Regions from separate parts of the Paracidovorax wautersii genome, predicted to be linked through region 2. Evidence: predicted binding sites of a transcription regulator. Region 2 holds the regulator's gene; each other region holds the start of a gene.
What was found. Region 2 encodes NrdR, which represses ribonucleotide reductase genes. Its sites were predicted from a motif close to CACNANATNTNGTG; they were not measured.
Positions count from the first base shown of each region.

Region 1 (4,996 bases), 2.5 Mb from region 2:
CGATGTTGGATATGGTGGCGGTGGGCGCGATGGCCACGCAGTTGGAGTTGCGCATGCCGTCCTGCGCGATCTTCTTGCGCAGGGCATCCCAGTCCAGCGTGGAAGAGCGGTCCACTTCGACGAAGCCGCCGCGGGCTTTTTCCAGCAGGTCCAGCGTGTCGAACGGCAGGATGCCGCGGTCCCACAGCGAACCGGTGTAGCTGTCGTACTTGCCGCGTTCCTTGGCCAGTTCGGTCGAAGCCCAGTAGGCGTAGTAGCAGATGGCTTCCATCGACTGGTCGGCGAATTCCACTGCCGCCTGGGAGGCGTAGGGAATGCGCAGTTCGTACAGGCTGTCCTGGAAGGCCATGAGGCCCAGGCCCACCGGACGGTGGCGCATGTTGGAGGCACGGGCCTTTTCGACGGCGTAGTAATTGATGTCGATGACGTTGTCGAGCATGCGCATGGCCACCGAGATAGTCTTGCGCAGCTTGGCGTGGTCCAGTTCCTTGCCGTTGGCGCCGTCCTTGAGGTGGCGCATGAGGTTCACGGAACCCAGGTTGCAGACGGCCGTTTCCGTGTCGCTGGTATTGAGCGTGATTTCCGTGCACAGGTTGGACGAGTGCACCACGCCGGCGTGCTGCTGGGGCGAGCGCACATTGCAGGCGTCCTTGAACGTGATCCAGGGGTGGCCGGTCTCGAACAGCATCGTCAGGATCTTGCGCCACAGGTCGGTGGCCTGGATGGTGCGCGAGGGCTTGATCTCGCCGCGTGCGGCCTTTTCCTCGTAGGCCACATAGGCCTTCTCGAAGTCGGCGCCGAACAGGTCGTGCAGGTCGGGCACGTTGGAGGGCGAGAACAGCGTCCAGGTGCCCTTTTCCATCACGCGGCGCATGAACAGGTCGGGGATCCAGTTGGCCGTGTTCATGTCGTGCGTGCGGCGGCGGTCATCGCCGGTGTTCTTGCGCAGCTCCAGGAACTCTTCGATGTCCAGATGCCAGGTTTCCAGGTAGGTACAGACGGCGCCCTTGCGCTTGCCGCCCTGGTTCACCGCCACGGCGGTGTCGTTCACCACCTTCAGGAAAGGCACCACGCCCTGCGATTCGCCGTTGGTGCCCTTGATGTGGGAGCCCAGGGCGCGCACGCGCGTCCAGTCGTTGCCCAGGCCGCCGGCAAACTTGGAGAGCAGGGCGTTTTCCTTGATCGATTCATAGATGCCGTCCAGGTCGTCGGGCACCGTGGTCAGGTAGCAGCTGGAGAGCTGCGAGCGCAGCGTGCCGCTGTTGAACAGGGTAGGCGTGGACGACATGAAGTCGAACGACGACAGCACTTCATAGAACTCGATGGCGCGGGCTTCGCGATCCACCTCGTTCAATGCCAGGCCCATGGCCACGCGCATGAAGAAGGCCTGCGGCAGTTCGATGCGTGTCTTGCGCACGTGCAGGAAGTAGCGGTCGTACAGCGTCTGCAGACCCAGGTAATCGAACTGCTGGTCCCGCTCGGCCTTCAGTGCCGCGCCGAGCTTGTGCAGGTCGTACATCTGCAGCAGCCGCGGGTCGAGCAGTTCGTTGTCCACGCCCTTCTGAATGAACTCAGGGAAATAGGCGGCATAGGCGGCGCTCATGTCCGCGGGGACGACGTCGCGGCCCAGCACTTCCCGCACGATGGTGTGCAGCAGCAGGCGTGCGGTGGCGTAGGTGTAGTCGGGGTCCTTTTCGATCAACGTGCGCGCGGCCAGGATGGAGGCCTTGTAGACCTCGTCCATGGGCACGCCGTCGTAGAGGTTGCGCATCGTCTCGGTGACGATGGGGCCGGCCTTGATGTCTGCACCCAGGTTGGAGCACGCGGATTCGATGAGGCCGTGCAGGCGCAGGATGTCGAGTTGTACGCGCTGGCCGTTGTCGATCACGTGCAGGGCGGGCGTGGCCGGGGCCAGCTGCTCCTGGTGGTGCGTACGCTCCTGAGTGCGGCGTTCGCGGTAGAGGACGTAGGCGCGCGCCACTTCGTGGTGCTCGCCGCGCATCAGGCCCAGCTCGACATGGTCCTGCACGTCTTCGATATGGAAGGTGCCGCCATTGGGACGCGAGCGCATCAGCGCCCGGACCACGCCCTGGGTGAGGGCGTCCACCGTCTCGCGCACGCTGGCCGAAGCCGCCCCCTGGGTGCCATGCACTGCGAGGAAGGCTTTCATCAGGGCGACGGCGATCTTCTGGGGCTCGAAGGGCACCACTGCGCCGTTGCGGCGGATGATCTGGTAGTGGGTGAGCGTCTCTGCGGAGTCGGCGGCTTCGGCGGGGGAAGCGGGCTGGACGGGGCGCTGAGCGGCGTCGGCGGACGAAAGATGGGGCGCAGCTTGCATGGGTTTTCCTCTCTGTGGGCTGTCGGGGAGGCAGGTCGGCGGGACGGGTGCCGATCTGCAAGGAAGATGGGCCGGCTGGAAGCCGGAGCACACTATATATGGGGTGTGTGGCGACCGCAAGGCACTACAGGTAGTGTACCGCGCGAAGCGGGTGAAGCGCTTGCAACCAGATGAATCCGTACGGACAGACCGCAGCGGATCGGCGGATTCTGGTGTCGCAAAACCGGCCGGGCCGGCGAGGATACGCGATCTGCAGGCCGTTCATGCCGGGACGGCCCCGCTTTTTTTCAGGCCGCTCCGCCCCGCTCAGCGGCGGCGTGGGAAACGCGCCACAGGCCAGCCCAATCCATCCCGCAACCGCTCCCAGCGAAAGCCGGCCCCCGGATCCTGCTTGCGTCCTGGAGCGATATCTTCGTGACCGGCGATGTGCGCAATCGGGTAGCGCAAGGCGATGTCCTGGCACAAGGCAGTGAGGGACGCGTACTGCGCTTCCTCGAAGCACTGGCCCTCCAGGCCTTCCAGTTCGATGCCGATGGAATCGTCGTTGCAATTCTCTCGCCCACGGTAGCTGGAGGGGCCGGCATGCCACGCGCGCTGATCGCAGTCCACGAACTGCCAGATGACGCCCTCGCGTGTGACGAAAAAGTGCGCGGATACCTGCAGGCCTCGGATGCTCTGGAAGTAGGGGTGGGCATCCCAGTCCAAGCGGTTGGTGAAGAGCTGCTGGACGCAGCCCGTGCCGTACTGGCCCGGGGGCAGGCTGATCGAGTGCACGACGACCAGGTCCACTGCCGCGCTCAGTGGTCGGGGGCCGAAGTTGGGTGAGGCCAGGTAGCGGGCCGGTAGGTAGCGCCCGCCGTCCCATGCGCCTTGCGTGTCGCCGGTGGGATCAGGTTTCGTCGTCATGGGAGTCGCCGCCCTGCGGCGTGGCGATGCCGAGGCGGGCGATACGGTAGCGGATCTGGCGCAGGCTGATGCCCAGCCGTGCCGCAGTGGCCGTGCGGTTGAAGCCGGTCTCGCGCAAGGCGCGCACCAGAATGTCCTTCTCCTGCAGGTCCAGCCAGCCCTGCAGATCGCTGGGCAATGGCTGTGCGGCGGCATTCACTGCCGGCCCCGCCGGGGCAAGCGGGGGCGCGGCGAGCGGCTCTTCGGCGGCCGCAGAGGCTGCCGGGTTCGGGGGCGCGTTCGCCGGGTCTGCTCCCGCGGCCGCGGGTGGCGGGTCTACCTGCAGTTCGCCGGCGTCGCTGAGCGCGACCGCGCGGTGCAGCAGGTTTTCCAGCTCGCGCACGTTGCCGGGCAGCGGGTGCTGCGCGATGCAGGCCAGTGCCGACGCGCTCAGGCGGGGCACGGGCACGCCGGACTCCTGGCCGATGCGCAGCAACAAGGCCTCGCACAGGGCCGGCAGGTCTTCGCGCCGTTCCCGCAGGGCCGGGATCAGCAGTTCGATGACGTTAAGGCGGTAATAGAGATCCTGCCGGAACCGTCCGGCCTGCACGTCGGCGGCCAGATCGCGGTGCGTGGCGCTGACGATGCGCACGTCGATCATTTCTTCCTGCACGGAGCCGAGCGGGCGCACGCTGCGCTCCTGGATGGCGCGCAGCAGCTTGGACTGCATGGCCAGCGGCAGGTCACCGATCTCGTCGAGAAACAGCGTGCCGCCTCGGGCGGCCTGGAAATAGCCGTCGCGGTCCTGCACCGCGCCGGTGTACGAGCCCTTGCGCGCGCCGAAGAACTCGGCCTCCAGCAGGCTTTCTGGAATGGCGCCGCAGTTGACCGCCACGAAAGGCCGGTCACCGCGCTGGCTGCAGGCGTGCAGTGCGCGGGCGACCAGTTCCTTGCCCGTCCCGGACTCGCCGCGGATCAGCACCGGCGCCATGCTCCGGGCCACCTTGGCGATGCGCTGCTTGACGTTGCGCATGGCCTCCGATGGGCCGACCAGCCGTTGCAGGGCCGGGTTGTCCGTCGCCGCGTCGGGCACTGGCTGCGCGGCGCGGACGGACGTACCTTCGGCCCGCGCAGGCGTCGATGCCCATACCACGCCGCCTGCTCCCTGGATGGCGGACGCCACCACGGCGCGGAACTGCTTGAGATCGACCGGCTTGGTGAGGTAGTCGAAGGCGCCGGCGCGCAGCGCCTCGACGGCGTTCTCCGCCGACCCGTAGGCGGTCATGACCACGCAGCGCTCGCGCCGTTGCTGGTCGCGCAGATCCTGCAGCAGCTCCATGCCGAAGCCGTCCGGCAACCGCATGTCGGTGATGACCGCCTCGAAACGCTGGGCCTGGAGGACCTCCCGGGCTTCGGTCACGCTGGCGGCGGTTTCCACGCGGTAGCCTTCGCGCAGCAGCGTGAGTTCATACAGCGTGCGCAGGTCGGGCTCGTCGTCCACGACGAGGATGGAGGCGGGGGCGGCGTTCATGGTGGATTTCACGGTCAGACCATGATTGTGTCAAACAGCGACAGCGAGTCACCGGGCCGCAGAGCGCGGCGAAAACTCACCGTGAAGGCGTTGCCGCTCGTCTCCCCCCGGGCCAGGAGGCGGCTGCGCCGCTGGTAGCCGATGGAGGCGCCGTGCCGTTGGCACAGCTCGCGGCAGATATACAGGCCCAGGCCGCTGGAGCGGCTCTCGGACGAGAAGAAGGGTTCGAACAGGTGACGCTC
Region 1 is NZ_JAVIZX010000001.1:513,364-518,359, reverse strand. Features, by position in the region: gene QE399_RS02410 (ribonucleoside-diphosphate reductase subunit alpha) at 1-2,338, opposite strand, end outside; gene ampD (1,6-anhydro-N-acetylmuramyl-L-alanine amidase AmpD) at 2,645-3,244, opposite strand; gene QE399_RS02400 (sigma-54-dependent transcriptional regulator) at 3,228-4,754, opposite strand; gene QE399_RS02395 (sensor histidine kinase) at 4,769-4,996, opposite strand, start outside.
Region 1: a site for NrdR is predicted at 2,429-2,442, ahead of QE399_RS02410 (ribonucleoside-diphosphate reductase subunit alpha). Genes of this name have one in related genera too.

Region 2 (4,996 bases):
CCGCCATCCACCACGATGCCGCCGATCACGGTGCCGTGGCCCGACAGGAACTTGGTGGCCGAGTGGTAGACCAGATCCGCGCCATGCTCGAAGGGCTTGATGAGCCAGGGCGAGGTGAGGGTGGAGTCCACCAGCAGCGGCACGCCGGCCTCGTGCGCGATGGCGCTCACCGCGGGAATGTCCAGCACGTCCAGGCCCGGATTGCCCACGGTTTCGCCGAAGAACAGCTTGGTGTTGGGGCGCACCGCGGCGCGCCAGCCGTCGATGTCGCCTGGCTTGACGAAGGTGGTCTCGATTCCGAAGCGCGCCAGCGTGTAGTGCAGCAGGTTCTGCGAGCCGCCGTACAGCGCCGTGCTGGCCACGATGTGGCTGCCTGCGCCCATCAGCGTGGCGATCGCCAGGTGCAGCGCGGCCTGGCCGCTGGCGACCGCGATGGCGCCCACACCGCCCTCCAGCGCGGCCACGCGCTGCTCCAGCACCGCATTGGTGGGGTTGCTGATGCGGCTGTACACATGGCCGGGCCGCTCCAGGTTGAAGAGGGCGGCGGCGTGGTCGCTCGACTCGAAGACGAACGAAGTGCTGAGGTGGATGGGCACGGCGCGTGCGCCGGTGGCGGGGTCGGGAACGGCGCCCGCATGCAGAGCCAGCGTATCAAAGCCAGGGTCCGAGTAACCGGGCATCTTGTCTCCTGTGTTTCGAATCAGGGGAGGATTGTGGGCTATATTTCTGCAGAACAGCCGCCATTCAGCGCGGCCACAGCATCTCCGGAGACCCCATGAAAGTCAGCGACATCCTTCGCGTCAAAGGCAACACCCTCTACACCGTGACACCGGACGAGCCCCTCGCCCAGGCTGCCGTGGTGATGGCCGAGAAGGACATCGGTTCGCTGGTGGTGATGGAGCACGGTGACCTGGTGGGCATGCTGACGTTCCGCGAAGTGATCCAGGCCATGGTCAAGAACAGCGGCAACGTGGGCAACATGCTCGTGCGCTCGGCCATGGACGATGCGCCCCTGACCTGCACGCTGGAAACCGAGATGGACGAAGTGCGCCGCATGATGCTCAACCGCCATGCGCGCTACATGCCGGTGATGGACCGCCGCATGCTCATGGGTGTGATCAGCTTCTACGACGTCGCCAAGGCCGTGGTGGACAGCCAGAACTTCGAGAACAAGATGCTCAAGGCCTATATCCGCGATTGGCCGGAGAAAGACTCCAGCCCCGCCGCCTGATCCCCGCATCAGAGCGAAAAAGGCTGCTGGCGCTTGTGCAACGGGCGCCAGCAGCTATTTTTTTATGAGCATGGGCGGCCACCGCGCTGCGCCGGTGTGCCGCCCGGGCTGCCCGCGGGCTCTGGGATAATCGCCGCCCATGAGCGGCAACACCATCGGAACCCTATTCGCAGTCACCAACTTCGGTGAATCCCACGGCCCGGCCATTGGCTGCGTGATCGATGGTTGCCCGCCCGGCATGGCGCTGACCGAGGCCGACATCCAGGCCGATCTGGACCGCCGCCGTCCCGGCACCAGCCGCCACGTGACCCAGCGCGCCGAGCCCGACGCGGTCGAGATCCTCTCGGGCGTGTACGAAGGCAAGACCACCGGCACGCCCATCGCCCTGCTGATCCGCAATACCGACCAGCGCAGCAAGGATTACTCCAACATCGCGCAGAGCTTCCGCCCGGGCCACGCCGACTACACCTACTGGCACAAGTACGGCATCCGCGACCCGCGCGGCGGCGGGCGCTCCTCCGCCCGGCTGACCGCGCCCACCGTGGCCGCAGGCGCTGTGGCCAAGAAGTGGCTGGCCGAGAAGTACGGCACGCGCTTTCGGGCCTGCATGACGCAGATCGGCGAACTGGCCATCCCCTTCGAGAGCTGGGAGCATGTGCCGAACAATCCGTTCTTCGCGCCGGTGGCCGATGTGTCTGCCTACGAAGACTATATGGATGCGCTGCGCAAGTCGGGCGATTCGTGCGGCGCGCGCATCCGCGTCCAGGCCACGGGCGTTCCCGTCGGTTTGGGGGAGCCGCTCTATGACAAGCTCGACGCCGACATCGCCCATGCGCTCATGGGGCTGAATGCGGTCAAGGCGGTGGAGATCGGCGCTGGTTTCGACAGCGTGGCCCACCGCGGAACGCACCATGGCGATTCACTCACGCCCGGCGGCTTCGCCAGCAACAATGCCGGCGGCATCCTGGGCGGTATCAGCAGCGGTCAAGACATCGAGGCGTCCATCGCCATCAAGCCCACCAGTTCGATCATCAGCCCGCGCGAATCCATCGACGTGCACGGCCAGAGCACCGAAGTCATCACCAAGGGCCGCCATGACCCCTGCGTGGGCATCCGCGCCGCGCCGATCGCGGAGGCGCTGCTGGCACTGGTGCTGATGGACCACGCCCTGCGCCACCGCGCGCAGTGCGGCGACGTGACCCAGGCCGTGCCCCCCATCAAGGCCTCGCTGCTCTGATTCTGGCGGGCCGGGGCCGCCATCGGGCGGCCGAGGTGGAAGCGCTTGTACGAGGCGCTCGCTCTGCATCTGCGTGGCGTGGGCGAAGGGTTGGGCCGTGGGCGTTGGCGCACGTCCTCGAGGACATTCAGCGCAGGGCGTCCGGCCGGGAAGCACGCCTGGCAAGCGCCGCCGTGCGGGCTGCTTGTTGGTGCCAAATACAGGGTTTGCGCCCGCCAATCAAGCGCATGCAGCTATATTTTCAATAGCAACGTGTGGGCGCCTGCAAAGCGCGGCCCTGGGTGCTACTTGCGCACTTCATCCACCAGTGCGCGGAACTCGTCGATGTCCTCGAAGCTGCGGTACACGCTGGCGAAGCGGATATAGGCCACCTTGTCGAGCTTCTTGAGCTCGCGCATGACGAGTTCGCCGATGCGGTGGGACATCACTTCCCGCTGGCCGAGGTTGAGCAGCTTTTCCTCGATGCGCTCCATGGCGGAGTCGATCTGCGTCGTGCTCACGGGGCGCTTGCGCAGCGCCAGCTTGAACGAGCCGAGCAGCTTGTTGCGGTCGTAGTCGATGCGCCGCCCGTCCTTCTTCACCACGGCGGGGAAGTTCACCTCCGGCCGCTCGTAGGTGGTGAAACGCTTCTCGCACGCGCCGCACTGGCGGCGGCGGCGGATGAAGTCCCCTTCCTCCGAGACACGGGTCTCGACGACCTGGGTCTCGGCATGGCTGCAGAAGGGACACTTCATGGGGCAGGGCGCGGGCGGGCGGGGCGCCGGATCAGCGGTAGACCGGGAAACGGCTGGTCAGCGCGTGGACCTTGGCACGCACGGCGGCCAGGTTGGCCTCGTCCTGTGGGTTGTCCAGCACATCGGCCAGCAGGTTGGCCGTGATGCGCGTTTCTTCTTCCTTGAAGCCACGCGTGGTGATGGCCGGCGTACCCACGCGGATGCCGCTGGTGACCATCGGCTTCTCGGGGTCGTTCGGGATCGAGTTCTTGTTGATGGTGATGTGCGCCTGGCCCAGAGCGGCTTCGGCCACCTTGCCGGTGATGCCCTTGGAGCGCAGATCCACCAGCATGACATGGCTTTCGGTCCGGCCGCTCACGATGCGCAGGCCGCGGGCGATCAGCGTCTCGGCGAACACCTTGGCGTTCTTCACCACCTGTTGCTGGTAGGCCTTGAACTCGGGCGTCAGCGCTTCCTTGAAGGCCACGGCCTTGGCGGCGATCACGTGCTCCAGCGGGCCGCCTTGCAGGCCGGGGAAGATGGCGGAGTTGATCGCCTTCTCGTGCTCGGCCTTCATCAGGATGATGCCGCCGCGCGGGCCACGCAGGCTCTTGTGCGTGGTGGAGGTGACCACGTCGGCGAAAGGCACCGGGTTGGGGTACTCGCCTGCAACCACGAGGCCGGCATAGTGGGCGATATCCACCCAGAAAATGGCGCCGACTTCCTTGGCGATCTTGGCGAAGCGCTCGAAATCGATGCGCAGGGCGTACGCCGACGCGCCGGCGATGATCAGCTTGGGCTTGGACTCGCGCGCCTTGGCTTCCAGCGCGTCGTAATCGATCTCTTCCTTGTCGTTCAGGCCGTACGAGACGATGTTGAACCACTTGCCGCTCATGTTCAGGGGCATGCCGTGCGTCAGGTGACCACCTTCGGCCAGGCTCATGCCGAGGATGGTGTCGCCGGGCTTCAGGAAGGCCAGCAGCACGGCCTGGTTGGCCTGCGAGCCCGAGTTAGGCTGCACGTTGGCGGCGTCGGCGCCGAAGAGCTTCTTCACGCGGTCGATGGCCAGTTGCTCGACCACGTCCACGTTCTCGCAACCGCCGTAGTAGCGCTTGCCGGGATAGCCTTCTGCATACTTGTTGGTGAGCTGCGAGCCCTGGGCCGCCATGACGGCGGGCGAGGCGTAGTTCTCGCTCGCGATCAGCTCGATGTGCTCTTCCTGGCGGACGTTTTCCGCCTGGATGGCCGCCCAGATTTCGGGATCGGCTTGTTCGACAAGAATATTGCGTTGGTACATGGCGTGGCAGTCCTATGAACTTGTGTCCCTTGAAACAAGGGCTGCCCAGGCGAACGGCGGAACGCAGGGAAGAGAAGCAGGGCCCTGCGGTACGCTTCCCAGTGGTTCACAGGAGAAAGGCCCCCTGCCGGATTCCACGTCAGCGGCAGTGACTGCAGGTCACCGCGCCTATCGCCAGTCGCGTACCCCGGTAGTGTAGCCGAGGGGCGTGGCGTTTCAGGGCGTGGCCGTGGCGCCGTGCTCGGACAGCAGTGCCACCTTGTCGCCCACAGCGCCTGCGGCGGGCACGGTGGCTGCAGCGGCGGCTGCATCAGCCGCGGCAGGGGCCGGCACGCTTTGGGCCGGCGCCTTGGTGGAGAGCATGGGTGGCGTGGCGGGCGCTGCGGGCTGCAGGGGCACGGCACGTCCGCTGGCGACTTGGCGCAGACGGAAATGCTCCGCCAGCACCTTGGCCGCGTAACCACCGTCGTCAGGCAGATTGGCCGCACCCACGTAGAAACGCAGACCGCCTTCGAGCG
Region 2 is NZ_JAVIZX010000001.1:3,002,752-3,007,747, forward strand. Features, by position in the region: gene QE399_RS13605 (O-acetylhomoserine aminocarboxypropyltransferase) at 1-680, opposite strand, end outside; gene QE399_RS13610 (CBS domain-containing protein) at 776-1,231, shown strand; gene aroC (chorismate synthase) at 1,371-2,468, shown strand; gene nrdR (transcriptional regulator NrdR) at 2,753-3,202, opposite strand; gene glyA (serine hydroxymethyltransferase) at 3,234-4,478, opposite strand; ZMP/ZTP riboswitch at 4,515-4,670, opposite strand; gene QE399_RS13630 (lytic transglycosylase domain-containing protein) at 4,695-4,996, opposite strand, start outside.

Region 3 (4,996 bases), 1.4 Mb from region 2:
CGGGCCGCGGGTTCAGCAGTGGCTGGCAGGGCAGGCACGGCCAGGCTCGGCGAAGAAGCGGCGCTCGTGGTGTTCTCCCTGCTTGCCGGTGTTGAAGCTGGCCACGGGGCGGTGGTAGCCCATCACGCGGGTCCAGACCTCGCAGGGCTGGCGCTCGTCGTCGGTCAGTTGCACGTCGGAGGCCGCGGCGAGGGCGCCTTGTTCGGCAACGGAATACTGGCTCATGGAAGGTCCTTTCGGTGGTGGAGAAAATGCTTCGGTATTGATAGCTAGATGCGCTTGTCCATCAAGCGCTTGAGGCCGATTTGGCTTGAAATCCTCAGGCCGCCAGGCGTTGGCGCTTGGCCTGCAGGCGTTCTTCGTCGCAGGTGGGGCAGAACGGGTGTTCGCCCGCCAGGTAGCCGTGCGTGGGGCAGATCGAGAACGTGGGCGTCACCGTGATGTAGGGCAGGCGGAAGTTCGTCAGCGCGCGCTTGACCAGCTGGCCGCAGGCCTCGCCGCTGGAGATGCGTTCACCCATGTACAGGTGCAGCACCGTGCCGCCGGTGTACTTGGACTGGAGTTGCTCCTGGCGCGTGAGTGCCTCGAACGGGTCGCTGGTGTAGCCCACGGGCAGCTGCGACGAGTTGGTGTAGTACGGCTGCTCGGCCGTGCCGGCCTGCAGGATGGCGGGCCAGCGCTTCTTGTCTTCCTTGGCGAAGCGGTAGGTCGTGCCCTCGGCGGGCGTGGCCTCCAGGTTGTACAAGTGGCCGGTTGCTTCCTGGAAGTCCGTCATCCGCACGCGCACATGGTCCAGCAGCCGCACCGCGAAGGCGTGGCCCCACTCGCTGGTGATGTCATGCGCGTCGTGCGTGAAGTTGCGCACCATCTCGTTGATGCCGTTCACGCCCAGCGTGCTGAAGTGGTTGCGCAGCGTGCCCAGGTAGCGCTTGGTGTAGGGGAACAGGCCCTGGTCCATCAGGCGCTGGATCAGCTTGCGCTTGGTCTCCAGGCTCTGCTTGCCCAGCTCCATCAGCCGGTCCAGCGCATCGAACAGGCCGGCTTCATCGCCCGCATGCAGATGGCCCAGGCGCGCGCAGTTGATGGTGACCACGCCCAGGCTGCCCGTCTGCTCGGCGCTGCCGAACAGGCCGTTGCCGCGCTTGAGCAGCTCGCGCAGATCCAGCTGCAGCCGGCAGCACATCGAGCGCACCATGTTCGGCTCCAGCTCCGAATTGATGAAGTTCTGGAAGTAGGGCAGGCCATACTTGGCCGTCATGTCGAACAGCAGGCGCGCGTTCTCGCTCTCCCACGGGAAGTCCTTCGTGATGTTGTATGTGGGGATGGGGAAGGTGAACACGCGGCCCTTGGCGTCGCCCGTGGTCATCACGTCGATGTAGGCGCGGTTGATGAGGTCCATCTCGGCCTGCAGGTCGCCGTAGGCAAAGGGCATCTCCTGGCCGGCGATCATGGGCACCTGCTCGCGCAGGTCCTCGGGGCAGGTCCAGTCGAACGTGAGGTTGGTGAACGGCGTCTGCGTGCCCCAGCGCGAGGGCACGTTCAGGTTGTAGACCAGCTCCTGGATGCACTGGCGCACGGCGGCGTAGTCCATGGCATCCACGCGCACGAAGGGCGCCATGTAGGTGTCGAACGAAGAGAACGCCTGCGCGCCGGCCCACTCGTTCTGCAGCGTGCCCAGGAAGTTCACGATCTGCCCCACGGCCGAAGACATGTGCTTGGCAGGGCCCGCCTCCACCTTGCCGGGCACGCCGTTCAGGCCCTCGTGCAGCAGCGTGCGCAGCGACCAGCCGGCGCAGTAGCCGCTGAGCATGTCGAGGTCGTGGATGTGGATGTCGCCATTGCGGTGCGCCTCGCCGATCTCGGGCGTGTAGACGTGCGACAGCCAGTAGTTGGCCGTGACCTTGCCCGCCACGTTCAGGATCAGCCCGCCCAGCGAATAGCCCTGGTTGGCGTTGGCGTTCACGCGCCAGTCGGCCCGCGTGAGGTATTCGTTGATGGAGCTTTCCACATTCACCAGCGTCTGCCGGTCCGCGCGCAGCGTGGCGTGGCGCTCGCGGTAGGCGATGTAGGCGCGGGCCGTGGCCAGGTGGTTGGCGGCGATCAGCGTCTGCTCCACCACATCCTGGATCTGCTCGATGGTGGGGGCCTCGCCATGGAAACGGTGGATCAGCACCTTGGTGGCCTGCGCGGTCAGCAGCTGCGCCTCGTCGCCGTCGAACTCACCCGTCGCCGCGCCTGCGCGCTGCAGCGCGGAGCGGATCTTGCCGGCATCGAAAGCGGCGTGTTGGCCGCTGCGCTTGATGACGTCGCGGGGCAGGGAGACGAGGCTGGATGGCATGCAGGAACACTCCGGTCGGATGGCTTGAAAACACTACCTATGGTGTGCACCATACCTGCCGGACGCTATAGGTAGTTTGATGAAGCGCAAGGGCGGAGACCGCGATGCACCCGCACCCTGCGCCCCTTGGTTCCCCGCGATTCATTGACATACGAGATGTATGTGAATAGCATGCGCCCCACAATGACCCAGGCCCCAGCCCCCCCGCCCAAACGCCAGCGCCGCAGCCGCGCGGCCATGATCGAGTCCACCCGCGCACTGCTTGTCGCCACGGCGCGGCGTGCGTTCGCGGCGCAAGGCTATGCCCAGACCTCGATGGATGACCTCACCCGCGAGGCCGGGCTGACCCGCGGCGCGCTGTACCACCACTTCGGCGGGAAGCCCGGGCTGCTCGCCGCCGTCATCGGACAGATCGAGGCCGAGGTGGGCGCGCGGCTGGACGCCGTCTCCCGGGCGGCGCCCACGCCGTGGGAGGGCTTCTGCGGGCGCTGCCGCACCTACCTCGAACTGGCCCTGGAGCCGGAGATCCGCCGCGTGATCCTGCAGGACGCCCGCGCCGTCTTCGGGGACGTGCCCCAGCCGGCGCAATCGGTGGGCATCGCCGCGCTGGAGGCGGCCCTGCAGCAGCTGATCGCCGAAGGCTCCGTGGCGCCGCTGCATGCCGGCGCCATGGCGCGCATGTTGTACGGCGTGGTCACCGAGGCGTCGTTCTGGATCGCCGAGTCCGATGGTGATCCCGAGTCGCGGCTGGCCGATGCCCTGCAAGGCCTGGGGCGGCTGCTCGATGGTTTGCGGCCACGGGCCTGACCGCTCGCCTCCCCATTGCCCCGTTTTTGTCGTTTTCGCCTCTAGGAGTCCGGCCCATGCGATGGACCAACACCGCCACCCGCTACGGCGCCCTTGCCCAGTTTTTCCACTGGACGAGCGCCGCCGCCTTCATCGGCGCGTATGCCATCGTGTACTACGTCATCTGGTTCATGGACGACATGTCCGATGAGGCCCTGCCCGTGCTCAACATCCACTGGGCGCTGGGCCTGTTGGTCGGTGCGCTGGTGCTGCCGCGGCTGTGGTGCCGGTGGCTGGACGTCCCGCCGCAAGACCCGCCCGGGTCGGCCCTGGAGCACGCGCTGGCGCACACGGCGCACTGGGCGCTCTACGGCTTGCTCGTGGTGATGCCGCTCACGGGCTACCTCGGCACCGGCGCGCCGACGGACTTCGGGCTGTTCACCGTCACAGGCTTCAACGAGACGGCCCTCTTCGGCTGGATCGGCCGCACCGGGTCCGTGGGCTGGGAGGCGTTCGAGGCACCCATCGATGCCGTCCACCACTTCCTCGGCAAGTATGTCGCCTGGGTCGTCGTGGCCCTTCACGTGGCGGCAGCGCTGACGCACCACTGGGTGCGGCGTGACGATGTGCTGCTGCGCATGCTGCCGGGCCGGCGCTGAGCGAGGGCCAAAAAAAACCGGCCCAGCGGGCCGGTGAAAGGCAGAGGCCGGAGCCCGCCGATGGATGACTGATAGAAGGGAATACGAAAGAAGATGCGGCGCCAGGGCCCGGCCATCAGGCGGGAACGGCGTCCAACGCTTCGATGCGCGGATAGAAATCGCGGTTCTCGCGCTGCATGCGCTCGTGCACGCGGCGCAGCACGATGTTGGCGTCCCGGCGAAAGCCCGTGCCATCGGCCCGCACGCTCGCGGGCGTGTTCCAGCGCCGCGCGAAGGCGTCGTAGTCCTGCGCGATCGAGGCCATCTCCTGCTGGTACTGCTGACCCATGCGGGCCAGTGCAGCATCGCCCTCGTGCTGCAGCGCGGGGTACAGCGCGCGGTCTTCGGCGGCGAGATGCAGCTTGATGGTGCTGCTCATGGCGACGATCTGGCGCGCGATCTCGGTGGCGTGGTCTTCCACGCCCGCATGGGACAGGTGGCGCAGCGTGGCGATGCTCTGCAGGATGTCCACGTGCTGGTGCTTGAAGCGGTCGAGGTTCACGGTGTGCGTCCTTTCGGGGGTGTCGGGCCTTTGGAGAGGCTGCTTGATGCAACGCAAGCCGCAGGCCAACCCCGCGCCCTTACGAATCAAGCGCTTGCACGAGCTGATGGTGAAATCAACCGTTGTGAATGGGGTAATAATGACCTGAACGGGTTTAAAACACCATGCTGTCTGCCGCGCCCCTCCTCGCCGATCTGAATGCCGATATGCCACTGCCTGAGCGCATGCAGCATCTGGTCGACCATTTGCGCCATCTCTTCGGCTGCGGGGCGGTGGCCCTGCTCAAGCTGGAGGAAGACCATCTGCGGCCGCTGGCCGTGACCGGGCTGGTCGGCGACGCGCTGGGCCGGCGCTTCGCCGTGGGCCAGCATCCCCGGCTCGCAGCCATCCTGGGGCGGCGCCAGGTAACCTCGTTCGAGCACGACAGCACGCTGCCCGACCCCTACGACGGACTGCTCGACACCCGCATCGGCGAGCCCTTGCCTGTGCACGATTGCATGGGCGTGGGCCTGCAGGTCGACGGCGCCGTCTGGGGTGTGCTGACCCTCGACGCGCTGCAGACGGGCGCCTTCGATGCGGCCGCCCGCGAGCGCCTTGCCGAGTGCGCCCCGCTGGTGGAGGCGGCCATCCGCATGTCGCGGCTGGAACAGGAAGTGCGGGCGCTGCGTGCCG
Region 3 is NZ_JAVIZX010000001.1:1,577,784-1,582,779, forward strand. Features, by position in the region: gene QE399_RS07210 (anaerobic ribonucleoside-triphosphate reductase activating protein) at 1-29, opposite strand, end outside; gene nrdD (anaerobic ribonucleoside-triphosphate reductase) at 13-225, opposite strand; gene QE399_RS07220 (ribonucleoside triphosphate reductase) at 320-2,338, opposite strand; gene QE399_RS07225 (TetR/AcrR family transcriptional regulator) at 2,576-3,145, shown strand; gene QE399_RS07230 (cytochrome b) at 3,202-3,783, shown strand; gene QE399_RS07235 (hemerythrin domain-containing protein) at 3,899-4,324, opposite strand; gene norR (nitric oxide reductase transcriptional regulator NorR) at 4,489-4,996, shown strand, end outside.
Region 3: a site for NrdR is predicted at 2,370-2,383, ahead of QE399_RS07220 (ribonucleoside triphosphate reductase). Genes of this name have one in related genera too.